Regions from separate parts of the Streptomyces sp. DT190 genome, predicted to be linked through region 2. Evidence: riboswitches for the same ligand, from Rfam matches in the RefSeq annotation. Region 2 holds a riboswitch; each other region holds the start of a gene.
What was found. A riboswitch is a leader RNA that binds a small molecule or an ion and turns the genes downstream of it on or off. The one in region 2 is predicted to bind cyclic di-AMP.
Positions count from the first base shown of each region.

Region 1: another riboswitch for cyclic di-AMP. It lies ahead of ACPXCS_RS09245 (M23 family metallopeptidase); the one in region 2 lies ahead of ACPXCS_RS14195 (transglycosylase family protein).
Region 3: another riboswitch for cyclic di-AMP. It lies ahead of ACPXCS_RS01265 (M23 family metallopeptidase); the one in region 2 lies ahead of ACPXCS_RS14195 (transglycosylase family protein).

Region 1 covers NZ_JBNCNM010000003.1:538,840-543,915, reverse strand. Annotated here, with positions in the region: gene ACPXCS_RS09255 (M16 family metallopeptidase) at 1-386, shown strand, start outside; gene ACPXCS_RS09250 (M16 family metallopeptidase) at 383-1,771, shown strand; cyclic di-AMP (ydaO/yuaA leader) riboswitch at 1,962-2,125, shown strand; gene ACPXCS_RS09245 (M23 family metallopeptidase) at 2,138-2,926, shown strand; gene ACPXCS_RS09240 (GntR family transcriptional regulator) at 3,115-3,810, shown strand; gene ACPXCS_RS09235 (HPr family phosphocarrier protein) at 3,984-4,265, opposite strand; gene ACPXCS_RS09230 (GNAT family N-acetyltransferase) at 4,441-5,076, shown strand, end outside.
Region 2 covers NZ_JBNCNM010000006.1:252,617-257,692, forward strand. Annotated here, with positions in the region: gene ACPXCS_RS14185 (cytochrome P450 family protein) at 1-1,273, shown strand, start outside; gene ACPXCS_RS14190 (transglycosylase family protein) at 1,418-2,425, shown strand; cyclic di-AMP (ydaO/yuaA leader) riboswitch at 2,654-2,820, shown strand; gene ACPXCS_RS14195 (transglycosylase family protein) at 2,825-3,523, shown strand; gene eno (phosphopyruvate hydratase) at 3,776-5,056, shown strand.
Region 3 covers NZ_JBNCNM010000001.1:292,168-297,243, forward strand. Annotated here, with positions in the region: gene ACPXCS_RS01255 (tyrosine-protein phosphatase) at 1-106, opposite strand, end outside; gene ACPXCS_RS01260 (alpha-galactosidase) at 284-2,359, shown strand; cyclic di-AMP (ydaO/yuaA leader) riboswitch at 2,677-2,832, shown strand; gene ACPXCS_RS01265 (M23 family metallopeptidase) at 2,837-3,790, shown strand; gene ACPXCS_RS01270 (SGNH/GDSL hydrolase family protein) at 4,053-4,838, shown strand; gene ACPXCS_RS01275 (TetR/AcrR family transcriptional regulator) at 5,061-5,076, opposite strand, start outside.

The DNA.
Region 1 (5,076 bases), on a different contig from region 2:
AGGCCGCCATCGACGAGGAGCTCGCCCGGTTCGCCGAGGAGGGCCCCACGGCCGAGGAGATGGAGCGCGCCCAGGCCCAGCTGGAGCGCGAATGGCTGGACCGGCTCGGCACGGTCGCCGGCCGCGCCGACGAACTGTGCCGCTACGCCGTGCTGTTCGGCGACCCGCAGCTGGCGCTCACCGCCGTGCAGCGTGTCCTGGAGGTGACGGCGGAGGAGGTCCAGGAGGTCGCCAAGGCCCGCCTGCGCCCCGACAACCGCGCGGTGCTCGTCTACGAGCCCGTCGCCGACGAGAACGACGAGACCGCTGACGAGACCGACGACGCCGACACCGCCGGGGACACCGCAGCCGCGGCCGGCGACGAGAACGAGGAGGCGGCCAAGTGACCGAGCTCGCCACGATGGACTTCCACCCCCGGCCGCAGGCGGGCGAGGCCCGGCCGTGGGCCTTCCCGGCCCCCGAGCGCGGCACGCTCGGCAACGGCCTGACGGTGCTGCGCTGCCACCGCCCGGGCCAGCAGGTCGTCGCCGTGGAGGTGCTGCTGGACGCGCCCCTGGAGGCCGAGCCGGCCGCCCTGGACGGCGTGGCCACGATCATGGCGCGCGCCTTCTCCGAGGGCACCGACAAGCACTCCGCCGAGGAGTTCGCGGCCGAGCTGGAGCGGGCCGGCGCGACCCTGGACGCGCACGCCGACCACCCCGGTGTCCGGATCAGCCTGGAGGTCCCGGCCTCCCGGCTCGCGAAGGGGCTCGGTCTGGTCGCCGACGCCCTCAGGGCGCCCGCGTTCGCGGACAGCGAGGTCGAGCGGCTGGTCCGCAACCGCCTCGACGAGATCCCGCACGAACTGGCCAACCCCTCCCGCCGCGCCGCCAAGGAGCTCTCCAAGGAGCTGTTCCCGGCCGGTTCGCGCATGTCGCGGCCCCGGCAGGGCACCGAGGAGACGGTCGCCGCGATCGACTCCGCCGCCGTCCGCGCCTTCTACGAGAAGCACGTCCGTCCCGCCACGGCGACCGCCGTGGTCGTCGGCGACCTCACGGGCATCGACCTGGACGCCCTGCTCGCCGACACCCTGGGCTCCTGGACCGGTTCGTCGGCCGAGCCGCGGCCGGTGCCGCCGGTGACCGCCGACGACACCGGCCGGGTCGTCATCGTGGACCGCCCGGGCGCCGTCCAGACGCAGTTGCTGATCGGCCGGATCGGCCCGGACCGGCACGACCGTGTCTGGCCCGCGCAGGTGCTCGGCACGTACTGCCTCGGCGGCACCCTCACCTCCCGCCTGGACCGGGTCCTGCGCGAGGAGAAGGGCTACACCTACGGGGTGCGGTCCTTCGCCCAGGTGCTGCGGTCCGCGCCGGACGGGACCGGTGCCTCGATGCTCGCCATCAGCGGTTCCGTGGACACCCCCAACACCGGCCCCGCCCTGCAGGACCTGTGGACGGTGCTGCGCACCCTCGCCGCCGAGGGGCTGACCGACGCCGAGCGGGACGTGGCCGTGCAGAACCTGGTCGGCGTGGCACCGCTGAAGTACGAGACCGCGGCGGCCGTCGCGAGCACGCTGGCCGACCAGGTCGAGCAGCACCTGCCCGACGACTACCAGGCCACGCTCTACCGCCGGCTCACCGAGACCGGCACGGTGGAGGCCACGGCGGCGGTCGTCAGCGCCTTCCCCGTGGACCGTCTGGTGACCGTCCTCGTGGGCGACGCGGCGCAGATCAAGGCCCCGGTGGAGGCCCTCGGCATCGGCGCCGTCACGGTCGTGGCCGCCGAGTAGCGGCCCGCGCGCAGGGGCCCTGGTTGTCTTCTAAGGCACCAGGGCTCCTTTATGCCCGAATTGGGGCGGGAGTTGCCCGTCTGCCCTGTGGGATGCGCTACAAAAGCCGCGATCCGTTTGGGAATTGAAAGTGGCCCCGCTTAGCGTCGTCCGGGCTGTTCGTCAGGCAGTGCGCCGCACCCGCGGCACCGGACAGTCATCGCCGAGTCCCCGTACGGCGCGAGCCAGGGGAGCCGGGGACCCACGCAGTCCCTGGGGTGAATCGGGCGCCCGCGCGAGTCGCGAGGGGGCCCGTAGGAGACCTTCCTGCTCCGAACCCGTCAGCTAACCCGGTAGGCGAGAGGGAAGGAAAGGACCAGCCACTTCATGGCGTTCACTCGCGCCACCGGCAAGCATCGCCGCCCCAGCAGGATCCAGCGCGGCACGGCCCGCGCGGCGGGCGTCGCGGCTCTCGCCACCACCGGTGTGATCGGCACCGTCGCCGGCCCGGCCTTCGCCGCCAATGAGCCCGCCGTCGAGCAGACCGGCCTCACCCCCGTCATCACCATGGGCGACACGGTGGCCCAGCAGATCGACGCCCAGGCGGTCGCGCAGAAGCAGGCGGCCGAGGAGGCCGCCGCCAAGAAGAAGGCCGAGGAGGCCGCGCGCGAGCGCGCCGCCGAGGTGGCCCGGAAGGCCAAGGAGGCCGCCGAGAAGGCCCGCGAGGCCAAGGAGCGCGCCGCCCGCGAGGCCGAGCGCAAGCGCCTCAACAGCTTCGTGTCCCCGATCCCGGGCTCCTACGTCTCCACCGGCTACAAGGCCGGCGGCGCCGTCTGGTCCTCCGGCAGCCACACCGGCATCGACTTCCACGCCGCCACCGGCACCTCCGTCCACGCGGTCGGCATGGGCACGGTCGTCGAGGCCGGCTGGGGCGGCGCCTACGGCAACCAGGTCGTGATCAAAATGAACGACGGGACGTACACCCAGTACGGCCACCTGTCGTCCGTCGGCGTCTCGGTGGGCCAGCAGGTCACCCCGGGCCAGCAGATCGGCCTGTCCGGCGCGACCGGCAACGTGACCGGCCCGCACCTGCACTTCGAGGCCCGGACCAGCCCCGAGTACGGCTCGGACATCGATCCCCTCGCCTACCTCCGCTCGCACGGCGTGAACCTCTGACGCCACCTCCTGCGCATCCGAAAGGCCCCGGCTCGCCGAGCCGGGGCCTTTCGGCATTCTCCGGACGCCGTGTCCAAAAAATATCCATGGATTCCGGGCTGCCGTCGGAAATTCCGGCTGATTGCAATAGAGTCACGGAACACGCGTCACTCTTCGACGTTTCACGGGGATTAAGCGGAGGTCGGGTCATGCGTATTCCCGCGCACTCGGTGTGCACGGCCATCCGGGACGACATCGTCGCGGGTGTCCACGAGCGCGGCAGCCGGCTCACCGAGGAGCTCCTGGCACGCCGCTACGGCGTCTCGCGCGTCCCCGTCCGGGAGGCCCTGCGCACGCTGGAGGCCGAGGGCTTCGTGGTGACCCGGCGGCACGCGGGCGCGTGCGTGGCCGAGCCCACCGAGCAGGAGGCCGCCGATCTGCTGGAGATGCGCGCGCTGCTGGAGCCGCTCGGCGCGGCCCGTGCCGCCCAGCGCCGCACCGAGGCCCATCTGAAGGTCCTGCGCGGCCTGGTCCGGCTGGGCCAGGAGCGCGCCCGCCGGGGCACCAGCGACGATCTGCGCTCCCTGGGCGGCTGGTTCCACGAGACGCTGGCCCAGGCCTCCGGCAGTCCCGCCCTGATCGCGATGCTCACCCAGCTGCGCCACAAGATCGCCTGGATGTACGCGGTGGAGGCGCCGGCCGATCCGGTGGAGTCCTGGACCGAGCACGGCGCGATCGTGGACGCGGTGGCGCGCGGCGACAGCGAGCGCGCGCGGGCGGTCACGGTGCTGCACGCCGAGCGCGCGAGGTCCGCCCACCGGCTGCGGCCGGGCGCCCCGGGGGACCGCGGCGAGCGTGTGAGGAACTCGCAACATCCCGTAAACACGGCGAGCCTGCGGCATTAACACGGAAGCCGTATACAAAGAGTGGCAGTTTCGCGGGGGATTTATTCTGCTGCCTTTTTCGGGCGGTCCGGTGCGCCGCGTGAATTCGAGGCGCTCCGCTTCCCGGAAATGAGTGAAGCCGCGCCGGCCCGAAAGGCCGGCGCGGCTTCACCCGTGAAAGCCGCTCGAACGACTCAGACGGTCTCGGGCAGCTCCTCCAGGCCCTCGGAAACCAGCTTCGCCAGCCGGTCCAGGGCGGCGTCCGCGCCTTCGGCGTCGGACGCGAGGACGATCTCCTCGCCACCCTGGGCGCCGAGGCCCAGGACGGCGAGCATGGAGGCCGCGTTGACGGGGTTGCCGTCTGCCTTGGCGATCGTCACCGGGACGCCTGCGGCCGTGGCGGCTCGGACGAAGATGGAGGCGGGGCGGGCGTGGAGGCCCTCGGCCCAGCCGACGTTGACGCGGCGCTCAGCCATGTGTTGCTGCCCTTCGCTGTTCAGGGTTGTCTAGACCAGTTTCCCACACGTGAAGCCCGGGGCGGGACCTGTCGTTCCGCCCCGCGGGTGCCGTCGGGTCGCGGCCTCGACCCGACTGACGCCCTCCACAGACTGCCTCGCGCCGTTGTCAGGCGCTAGCCGTACTCTGGGGCCCATGCAGACCTCGCCGGACCGGCACGAGTATCCCGCCCACTGGGAAGCCGACGTGGTGCTGCGCGACGGGGGTACCGCGCGCGTCCGGCCCATCACCGTCGATGACGCCGAGCGTCTGGTCAGCTTCTACGAGCAGGTCTCCGACGAGTCGAAGTACTACCGCTTCTTCGCGCCGTACCCTCGCCTGTCCGCCAAGGATGTCCACCGCTTCACGCACCACGACTTTGTGGACCGGGTGGGACTCGCGGCCACGGTCGGCGGCGAGTTCATCGCCACCGTACGCTACGACCGGATCGGCGCCGACGGAACGCCCGCGTCCGCACCCGCCGACGAGGCCGAGGTCGCCTTCCTCGTGCAGGACGCCCACCAGGGCCGCGGCGTCGCCTCCGCCCTCCTGGAGCACATCGCCGCCGTCGCCCGGGAGCGCGGCATCCGCCGTTTCGCCGCCGAGGTGCTGCCCGCCAACACCAAGATGATCAAGGTGTTCACGGACGCCGGGTACACCCAGAAGCGCAGCTTCGAGGACGGCGTGGTCCGCCTGGAGTTCGACCTGGAGCCCACCGACCGCTCCCTGGCCGTGCAGTACGCGCGCGAACACCGCGCGGAGGCACGGTCCGTGCAGCGGCTGCTCGCCCCC
Region 2 (5,076 bases):
CCGGCCCAGCCCGCCCGCCTCCGCCCCTGCCCCCGACCTGTTCACCTGGGAGTTCGCGAGCGACCCGTACCCTGCCTACGCCTGGCTCCGCGAGCACAGCCCCGTGCACAGGACACGGCTCCCGAGCGGCGTCGAGGCCTGGCTGGTCACGCGCTACGCCGACGCCAAGCAGACCCTCGCCGACAGCCGGCTCTCCAAGAACCCGGCGCACCACGACGAACCCGCGCACGCCAAGGGCAAGACCGGGATCCCCGGGGAGCGCAAGGCCGAGCTGATGACGCACCTGCTCAACATCGACCCGCCGGACCACACCCGGCTGCGCAGGCTCGTCTCCAAGGCGTTCACGCCCCGCCGGGTCGCCGAGTTCGCGCCGCGGGTGCAGGAACTCACCGACCACCTCATCGACGCCTTCGTGGAGAAGGGGAGCGCCGACCTCATCCACGAGTTCGCCTTCCCGCTGCCCATCTACGCCATCTGCGACCTGCTCGGCGTCCCCCGCGAGGACCAGGACGACTTCCGGGACTGGGCCGGCATGATGATCCGTCACCAGGGCGGGCCGCGGGGCGGGGTGGCGCGCTCCGTGAAGAAGATGCGCGGCTACCTCGCCGACCTCATCCACCGCAAGCGGGAGGCGCTCCCCGCCGAACCCGGACCGGGCGAGGACCTCATCTCCGGCCTCATCCGCGCCTCCGACCACGGCGAGCACCTCACCGAGAACGAAGCGGCGGCCATGGCGTTCATCCTGCTGTTCGCCGGTTTCGAGACGACGGTGAACCTCATCGGCAACGGCACCTACGCCCTGCTCACCCACCCCGAGCAGCGCGCCCGCCTCCAGGCCTCCCTCGCCGCCGGGGAGAGCGGGCTCCTGGAGACCGGCGTCGAGGAACTCCTGCGCTACGACGGCCCCGTCGAGCTCGCCACCTGGCGGTTCGCCACGCAGCCGCTCACCCTCGGCGGGCAGCACATCGACGCGGGTGATCCCGTCCTGGTCGTCCTGGCCGCAGCGGACCGGGACCCGGAGCGGTTCGCCGACCCGGACGTGCTGGACCTGTCCCGCCGCGACAACCAGCACCTCGGGTACGGCCACGGCATCCACTACTGCCTGGGCGCCCCGCTCGCCCGCCTGGAGGGCCAGACCGCCCTCGCCACCCTCCTGACCCGCCTGCCGGACCTCCGCCTCGCGGCGGACCCGGCCGAGCTGCGGTGGCGCGGCGGACTCATCATGCGCGGGCTGCGCACGCTGCCGGTGGAGTTCACCCCGGCCGCAAGGTGACACACCCTCAGCTTTGTGATCTTCACGTGATCTGCGCGGCATGAACTTGTGACAAGTGATCGTCTGCCGATACGTTCACCCATCAACGCGGCCGGGGAACCCCTGCGCCGCGCTGGTCCTTGCTGTCTTGCGAAAGGTTTCCGCATGCTCTCCGGGAACGGTCGGCACCGTCGCCCCCGCCAGGCTCCGGCACTCCTCGTAGCGGCCGGAGTGACCGGCTCCGCCATCGCGATCCCGCTCCTCGGGGCCTCCGGTGCCAGCGCGGCCGACGGCTCGACCTGGGACCGGGTCGCGGACTGCGAGACGGGCGGCGCCTGGAGCCAGAACAGCGGCAACGGCTACTACGGCGGCCTCGCGCTGTCCCAGGAGGACTGGGAGAACCACGGCGGTCTCGAATACGCCGCGAGCGCCGATCTCGCCAGCCGCTCACAGCAGATAACCGTGGCCGAGAGAATCCTCGCCGACCAGGGGGTCGGCGCATGGCGTACCTGCGGACTGCTCTCCGGGCTCCAGCAGGGCAAGGACGCCGACGCGTCCGGCTCGACCGGTGAGTCCGCACCGACCGATTCGCCCGGGCTGCTCGACTCCTCCGAGTCGTCGGAGTCGTCGGAACAGTCCGATTCTTCCGGGGCGTCCTCTTCGCCTTCCTCTTCGTCCTCGCCGTCCGCGTCGGCCTCGCCCGACACGCTGTCGACGCCGGAGGAGGAATCCGCCAAGTCCGACAAGTCGTCTGATTCCGCTTCCGCCGCGCAGGGGGAGGGCCGGGAGTCCGACGGTTCGTCCGAGGCCGCCACCGAGGGGGAGGAGTCCGGCAACTCCCCGCAGGACGAGGGTGCTCCGGCCCTGACCGACACCGGCTCCGGACGCCACCGCGGCCCCAGCGCCGAGGAGAACTCCGAGCCCGTGGACGGCCGTACGGACGAGTCCGCGGGGCGTCACGCCTCGCGCGGCGACGACGCCGCCCGCGACGTCACGGACGGCTCCTACACCGTCCGCACCGGAGACAGCCTCTGGTCCATCGCCGACTCCCTTGACCTCAGCGGCGGATGGCACGCGCTCTACGCCGGGAACAAGGACGCCGTCGGCGCCGACCCGAACCTCATCCGCCCCGGTCAGACGCTTACGACCAGGGTGGAAGCGGACGAGAGGTAGTGGTTCGGGCAGTGCGGAAACGACGGCCGAAGTCACCGCGAATCCGGGTGAGTTCACGTCACGTTTCGTGCTGAATGTCCCGTATGGGTGCGGTGAGAGATAGATCTCAGAAGCCCTGATCGTCTTTGAATTTCGGCGGATCACCTGCCTACGGTCGTGACCGCTCGTCATCGCGAGCCCCGGCTGCCGCAACGCCGAATCCTGCCAGCGGCCGCACGGGAACAGTCGTCGCGTCAAGCGCCGTAGGCAGGAGCGGGGGACCCAAGGTAGGTGCCCGACCGGCCGGTTGTGCCGGAAGGGCTTGGGGTGAAGCCGCGTCCCGTGAGGGGCGTGGCCGGGCAACTCAACCGGCCCGAACCCGACAGCTCACCTCGCAGGCGTCGGTGAGGGGATCTCTCCATGCTGTTTTCCGGCAAGGGCACGCACCGCCGTCCGTCCAAGACCGCTCGCGCCATCGCCATCGCCGGTGTCACCGGTGCCGCCGTCGCCGCCCCGCTGATGGCGGCCGGCAACGCCTCCGCCGCCACCGCCTCCGAGTGGGACGCCGTCGCCCAGTGCGAGTCCGGCGGCAACTGGTCCATCAACACCGGCAACGGTTACTACGGCGGTCTGCAGTTCTCCGCCTCCACCTGGGCCGGCTACGGCGGCACCCAGTACGCCTCCACCGCCGACCAGGCCACCAAGGCCCAGCAGATCGAGATCGCCGAGAAGGTGCTCGCGGGCCAGGGCAAGGGTGCCTGGCCGGTCTGCGGCAAGGGCCTGTCGAGCGCCGGCTACACCGGCGGCGGCTCCACCGACTCCGGCAGCTCCTCGCAGAGCCAGAGCCAGAGCCAGCAGAGCACCGAGACCCGCGAGACCCAGCAGCCGGCCTCCCGCTCCGAGGAGCGCCCGGCCGCCAAGAAGACCGTCACCACCCCGACCGGCAAGAAGGTCAAGAAGGGCGACGGCGAGTACAAGGTCGTCAAGGGCGACACCCTGAGCTCGATCGCGGCCGAGGAGAAGGTCAAGGGCGGCTGGGCGAAGCTCTTCGAGCTGAACAAGGACATCGTCGAGGACGCCAACCTCATCTACCCGGGCCAGCAGCTGCACCTGAAGTAGGCAGCGGCCCGTCCCCGTCCCCACGGGCTCCCCGCCCCGGTGCGTCGTCCCCCGTACGCACCGGGGCGGGGCATTTTCGGGAACCGGCTTTGTTCCGTTCGGAAACAATTTACTCTCGGTTCTGTCCATGGGGTGGGCGACCCGGTGGCCGATCGCCCGGAGCCGGTTAGGCTCATGTCGCGAGCCACCGGCCCGCACCTCGCCGGGTCCACGCGACCCGCGTACCCGCGTCACATCAAGAAGGAGATGCTCGTGCCGTCCATCGACGTCGTCGTAGCCCGGGAAATCCTGGACTCCCGAGGCAACCCCACGGTCGAGGTCGAGGTCGGCCTCGACGACGGCAGCACCGGTCGTGCCGCCGTCCCGTCCGGCGCCTCCACGGGCGCCTTCGAGGCCATCGAGCTCCGCGACGGCGACTCGAACCGCTACCTCGGCAAGGGTGTGGAGAAGGCCGTCCTCGCGGTCATCGAGCAGATCGGCCCGGAGCTGGTCGGCTACGACGCCACCGAGCAGCGTCTGATCGACCAGGCGATGTTCGACCTGGACGCCACCGACAACAAGGGCTCGCTCGGCGCCAACGCCATCCTCGGCGTCTCGCTCGCCGTCGCGCACGCCGCCTCCGAGGCCAGCGACCTGCCGCTGTTCCGCTACCTGGGCGGCCCCAACGCGCACCTGCTGCCGGTGCCGATGATGAACATCCTGAACGGCGGCTCGCACGCCGACTCCAACGTGGACATCCAGGAGTTCATGATCGCCCCGATCGGCGCGGAGTCCTTCTCCGAGGCCCTGCGCTGGGGCGCCGAGGTCTACCACACGCTGAAGAAGGTCCTGAAGAGCAAGGGCCTGGCCACCGGCCTCGGCGACGAGGGCGGCTTCGCCCCGAACCTCGGCTCCAACCGCGAGGCCCTCGACCTCATCCTCGAGGCCGTCAAGGAAGCCGGCTACACCCCCGGCGAGCAGATCGCCCTGGCGCTCGACGTCGCCGCCTCCGAGTTCTACAAGGACGGCGTCTACACCTTCGAGGGCAAGGAGCGCTCGGCGGCCGAGATGACCGAGTACTACGCGGAGCTCGTCGACGCGTACCCGCTCGTCTCCATCGAGGACCCGCTGTTCGAGGACGACTGGGAGGGCTGGAAGACCATCACCGACAAGCTCGGTGACAAGGTCCAGCTCGTCGGCGACGACCTGTTCGTCACCAACCCCGAGCGCCTCGCCCGCGGTATCGAGGAGGGCGCGGCCAACGCGCTGCTGGTGAAGGTCAACCAGATCGGCTCGCTGACCGAGACGCTGGACGCCGTCGAGCTGGCCCAGCGCAACGGCTTCAAGTGCATGATGTCCCACCGCTCCGGCGAGACCGAGGACGTCACCATCGCCGACCTGGCCGTCGCCACCAACTGCGGCCAGATCAAGACCGGCGCCCCGGCCCGCTCCGAGCGCGTCGCCAAGTACAACCAGCTGCTGCGCATCGAGGAGATCCTCGACGACGCGGCGGTGTACGCCGGCCGCAGCGCGTTCCCGCGCTTCAAGGGCTGATCGCCGAAAGGCCCCCAAGA
Region 3 (5,076 bases), on a different contig from region 2:
CGCCCTGCCGCACCCGCCGCCCGTCCACGGTCGGCAGTCCGCCCACGTCGCGGAAGTTGCGCACTCCGGCCAGCTCGGGCTCGGTCGACGGGACCTGCTGTGTCACGAGGGCTCCTCCCCATCGGCGCCGCCGGCTCGGCTCGTCGACGGCTCACTCGACCATACGACATGGCTGCCAGGGGCATTGAGTTGTCCACAGGCGTTGCCGGGGACGTCCGCCACGCTCGATGATGTTGCTGCTTGGTCGCACCTGGTCGGGCTTGTTCGAATCTGTGGGGGCTCGATGCTGGACATCTCCGACGACGGCCGTACATGGGTGCTCTCCGGGCCGGCCAGCAGCTACGCCGTCCATGTCACCGACCGGGACGAACTGCTCCACCTGCACTGGGGTCCGCGGATCGCCCTGGCCGACGCCGAGGCCCTCGCCGTCCGGCCGCTGCCGGAGTACCGGCCCTTCGAGTCCCCGCTCGACGGCCGCGAGGAGTACCCGGTCGAGGGCGGCCCCCGGTTCGTCCGCCCCGCCCTGTCCGTGCGCACCGCCGAGCGGCGCGGCACCGAGTGGGCCTACGAGGGGCACGACACGGCGGGCGGCGGGCTGCGTCTGCGCTTCACGGACGGCGGCCTGGCCGTCCTCCTCCACTACCGGATGCGCCCCGGCACCGACGTCGTCGAGCGCTGGGTGACCCTGGACAACAGCGGACCGTGGGTCGAGGTGCTGCGGGCCGACTCCGCCACCTGGACCCTGCCCGACCGCGACGCCTGGCGGCTGTCCCAGCTGCACGGCCGCTGGGGCGCCGAGTCCCGGCTGACGCGTTCCCGGCTCACCCCCGGCGAGAAGGTGATCGGCAGCCGCCGCGGTCACACCGGCCACCAGCACCTGCCCTGGGTCGCCCTGGACACCGACGCCACCGAGGAGCACGGCGAGGTCTACGGCTGCGCCCTGGGCTGGTCCGGCTCCTGGCGGATCGCCGTCGCCCGGCTCCCGGACGCGCGCGTGCAGATCACCGGCGGCGCCGGCCACGACGACTCGGGCCTGCTGGCTCTGGGCACGGGGGAGTCGTACACCACCCCCGTCTTCGCCGGCCTCTGGAGCGACGGCGGGTTCGGCGGGGCGAGCCGCGCGTGGCACGCCTACCAGCGCCGGTACGTGATCCCGGAGGCCGGGCAGGACCGGCCGGTGCTGTTCAACTCCTGGGAGGCCACCGGGTTCGACATCTCCGAGGAGCAGCAGCGGGCGCTCGCCGAGCGGGCCGCCGCCCTGGGCGTGGAGCTGTTCGTGGTCGACGACGGCTGGTTCGGGACGCGCACCAGCGACCGGGCGGGGCTCGGCGACTGGACCCCCAACCCCGACCGCTTCCCCGGCGGGCTGAAGCCGCTCGCCGACCATGTGCACGGCCTCGGCATGCGGTTCGGCATCTGGGTCGAGCCCGAGATGGTGAACCCGGACAGCGACCTGTACCGCGCCCACCCGGACTGGGTGCAGTACCAACCGGGACGTAAGCGGACGGAGTTCCGCAATCAGCTCGTACTGAACCTCGCCCGCCAGGACGTCCGGCAGTACCTGTGGGAGCAGCTCGACGGGCTCCTCTCCAGCGCCCCGATCGACTACGTCAAGTGGGACTTCAACCGCTGCTTCACCGACGCCGGCTGGCCGGGCGAGCCCTGTCCGCAGCGGCTCTGGGTCGACCACGTCCGCGCCCTGTACGACCTGCTGGACCGGCTGCGGGCCGCCCACCCGGGGGTGGCCTTCGAGTCCTGCTCGGGCGGCGGCGGACGGATCGACCTCGGTGTGCTGAGCCGCACGGACCAGGTGTGGACCTCCGACAACACCGACCCGCTCGACCGGCTCGCCATCCAGCACGGCTTCAGCCAGCTCCACCCCGCGCGCGTGATGGCCGCCTGGGTCACCGACAGCCCGAACGCCATGCTCAACCACCGGGCCAGTTCCCTGCGGTTCCGGTTCGTGAGCGCCATGGCCGGGGTGCTCGGGGTGGGCGGCGACCTCACGACGTGGACGCAGGAGGAGCTCACCGAGGCGCGGGAGTGGGTGGCGCGCTACCGGCGGATCCGGCCGGTGGTGCAGCGCGGCGACCTCTACCGGCTCAGACCTCCGGACGGCGGACTGAGCGCCGTGCAGTACGTCCTCGGCGACGAGGCCGTCGTCCTCGCCTGGCTCCAGGCGCAGCGCTACGGCGAGCCGGTGCAGGCGCTCCGGCTGCGCGGCATCGATCCGGCAGCGACGTACGAATGCCTCGAAACGGGCGAACTGCACCGAGGGGGTGTCCTGCTGCACCACGGGCTGCGGGTCGGTCTGCGCGGAGACCTCGATGCCACGGTGGTCCACCTTAAGCGGAAGTAGTCATTCTTGTCCGAATAAGCCGCTTAGGCCGCTTCGCCATAACGTGCCCCGGTCGCTGGGGAGATGGGGTCGGGGTGCGTGACCATCGTCATACCGGTGACGATGCGTTGTTGCCATGTGCACGTAATCAGGGCGTTATTCAGGGGAATTGAGGAAAATCATTGATCGGAAATCCACGCTCGGTGACGGGAAATCCGTCGACGCGTCAAGGAAAACGCCCGCACGGGCAACCACAAGCTTGTCCCGTCGCGTCCCGGTCGCTTACGTTCCACACCAATCCGGACGGACGCCTAATCCTGCCGCCGCCCGGAGCCCGCACACACTGACCCGACGTACGGCAGGAGCGGGGGACCCACAGGTAAGACGCCTGTTCCGGTTCCCGGAACAGGCTTGGGGTTAAGCCGCGCCCCGGCGCGGCCGGGCATCTCCAGCCCGCACCCGACAGCTCACCTCGCAGGCGACGGAGAGGAATTCGCCATGCCCGCGAAGGGTAAGCACCGCCGTCCCAAGACCCAGCGTTTCACCCGCTCCATCGCCGTCGCCGGAACCGGTGGAGCCGCTCTCGCCCTTCCCCTCATGGGGGCCGCCGGCGCCCACGCCGCCACCCCGCAGTCCGCTCCGGAAAAGGCCGTCCAGTCCGCTCCGGCCGCCGGGAAGAAGGCCGCGGAAAAGGCCACCGGCGCGCGCACCTACACGGTGCGGGCCGGCGACTATCTCGCGAAGATCGCCGACGACCAGAACGTCAGCGGCGGCTGGAAGAAGCTCTACTCCGACAACCGGGACGCCGTCGGCGACGACCCGTCGCTGATCCACCCGGGCCTGAAGCTCTCCCTCGGCAAGAAGGCCGCGGCGAGCGCCCCCGAGGCGGCCGCGCCGTCCAAGCCGAAGGCCTCGGCCGGGAAGCCGGAGAAGGAGTCCGCGGAGAAGTCCGCGCAGAAGTCCTCGTCCGCCGGTTCGTCCGCCAAGGCGGAGACGGCCGCCAAGCCGGCCGCTGCCCAGCCGGCCGCGCAGAGCAACGCCGGCGGCTACAGCGCCCCGGTGGACGGTGCCACCGTCGGCACCCCGTACCGCATGTCCGGCAGCATGTGGTCCAGCGGTTACCACACCGGCGTCGACTTCGTCGTCCCGACCGGCACCTCCCTCAAGGCCGTCGGCGCGGGCACGGTCGTCTCCGCCGGCTGGGGCGGCGCGTACGGCAACCAGGTCGTCATCAAGCTGAACGACGGCCACTACGCCCAGTACGCCCACCTGTCCCAGCTCTCCGTCTCGGCCGGCCAGACCGTGACCGCCGGGCAGCAGGTCGGCCTGTCCGGCGCCACCGGCAACGTCACCGGACCGCACCTGCACTTCGAGATCCGCACCGCGCCGGGCTACGGCTCGGACCTGGACCCGGTCGCCTTCCTGCGCTCGCACGGCGTCTCCGTCGGCTGACCGACCGCACGACCACCTGCCTGACACGCGACCGTCGGCCGGACCCCGATCCCCGGGTCCGGCCTTCGGTGTGTGCGTCACCCGGCGGGCTCCTCAAGGCCGCTGCAACAGCCCTGAGGGGCTGCCTATTCCGGAGTTGGCGAACACTTTAGGAGTGGCTTATCTCACCGTCCGTCAACCCTTGCCTACGGTCGCGTAGGTCACATTCGAGGGTGAATCATGAGCGGCTGTGGCAGACGATTCGAAGAGTGACAGCAGAGCAGTGATCGGGTCGTACGTGGCGGTGGGGGACAGCTTCACCGAGGGCGTCGGTGATCCCGGCCCCGACGGGGCGTTCGTCGGCTGGGCCGACCGGTTCGCCGTCCTGCTCGCCGACCTCCGGCCCGAAGGCGACTTCCAGTACACCAACCTCGCCGTGCGCGGGAAGCTCCTCGACCAGATCGTGGCGGACCAGGTTCCGCGGGCCGTCGAGATGGCCCCGGACCTCGTGTCGTTCTGCGCCGGGGGCAACGACATCATCCGGCCCGGCACCGATCCGGACGAGGTGGCCGAGCGCTTCGAGCGGGCGCTCGCGCGGCTCACCGCGGTGGCCGGGACGGTGATGGTGACGACCGGGTTCGACACGCGTGGCGTGCCCGTGCTCAAGCATCTGCGCGGCAAGATCGCCACGTACAACGGCCATGTGCGGGCCATCGCCGACCGGTACGGCTGCCCGGTGCTCGACCTGTGGTCCCTGCGCAGTGTGCAGGACCGCCGGGCCTGGGACGCCGACCGGCTGCACCTGTCGCCCGAGGGGCACACCCGTGTGGCGCTCCGCGCGGGGCAGGTGCTCGGTCTCGACGTGCCGGCCGATCCCGAGCAGCCGTGGCCGCCGCTGCCGCCGCGCGGCACGCTGGAGGTCCGGCGCGACGACGTGCAGTGGGCGCGGGAGTTCCTGGTGCCGTGGATCGGGCGACGGCTGCGCGGGGAGTCCTCCGGGGACCAGGTGACGGCCAAGGGGGCGTTGTCGCCGGACGACATCCGGATGCGGATCGCCGCTGTGGCGTGAGGGTGTGCGGGGTGCGCGTCTTCGCCTGACGGTGGGGGGTGGGGCGGGGCCGCGCCGGGGGGTGTCCGTCCTCGGAACGGCGCGATCGACTTGCGTGCCGACTGACTGTTCGTCGACGCGCCAACCGCTGCGGGCGGACACCCCCGGCACGGCCCCTTGCGTCGCCGGGCGGGTGCGGGTCGTCGTCCGTTTGGCTGCGGCTCGCGTGCCGCCTGGGCGGTTCTACGCCGGGTTGCTC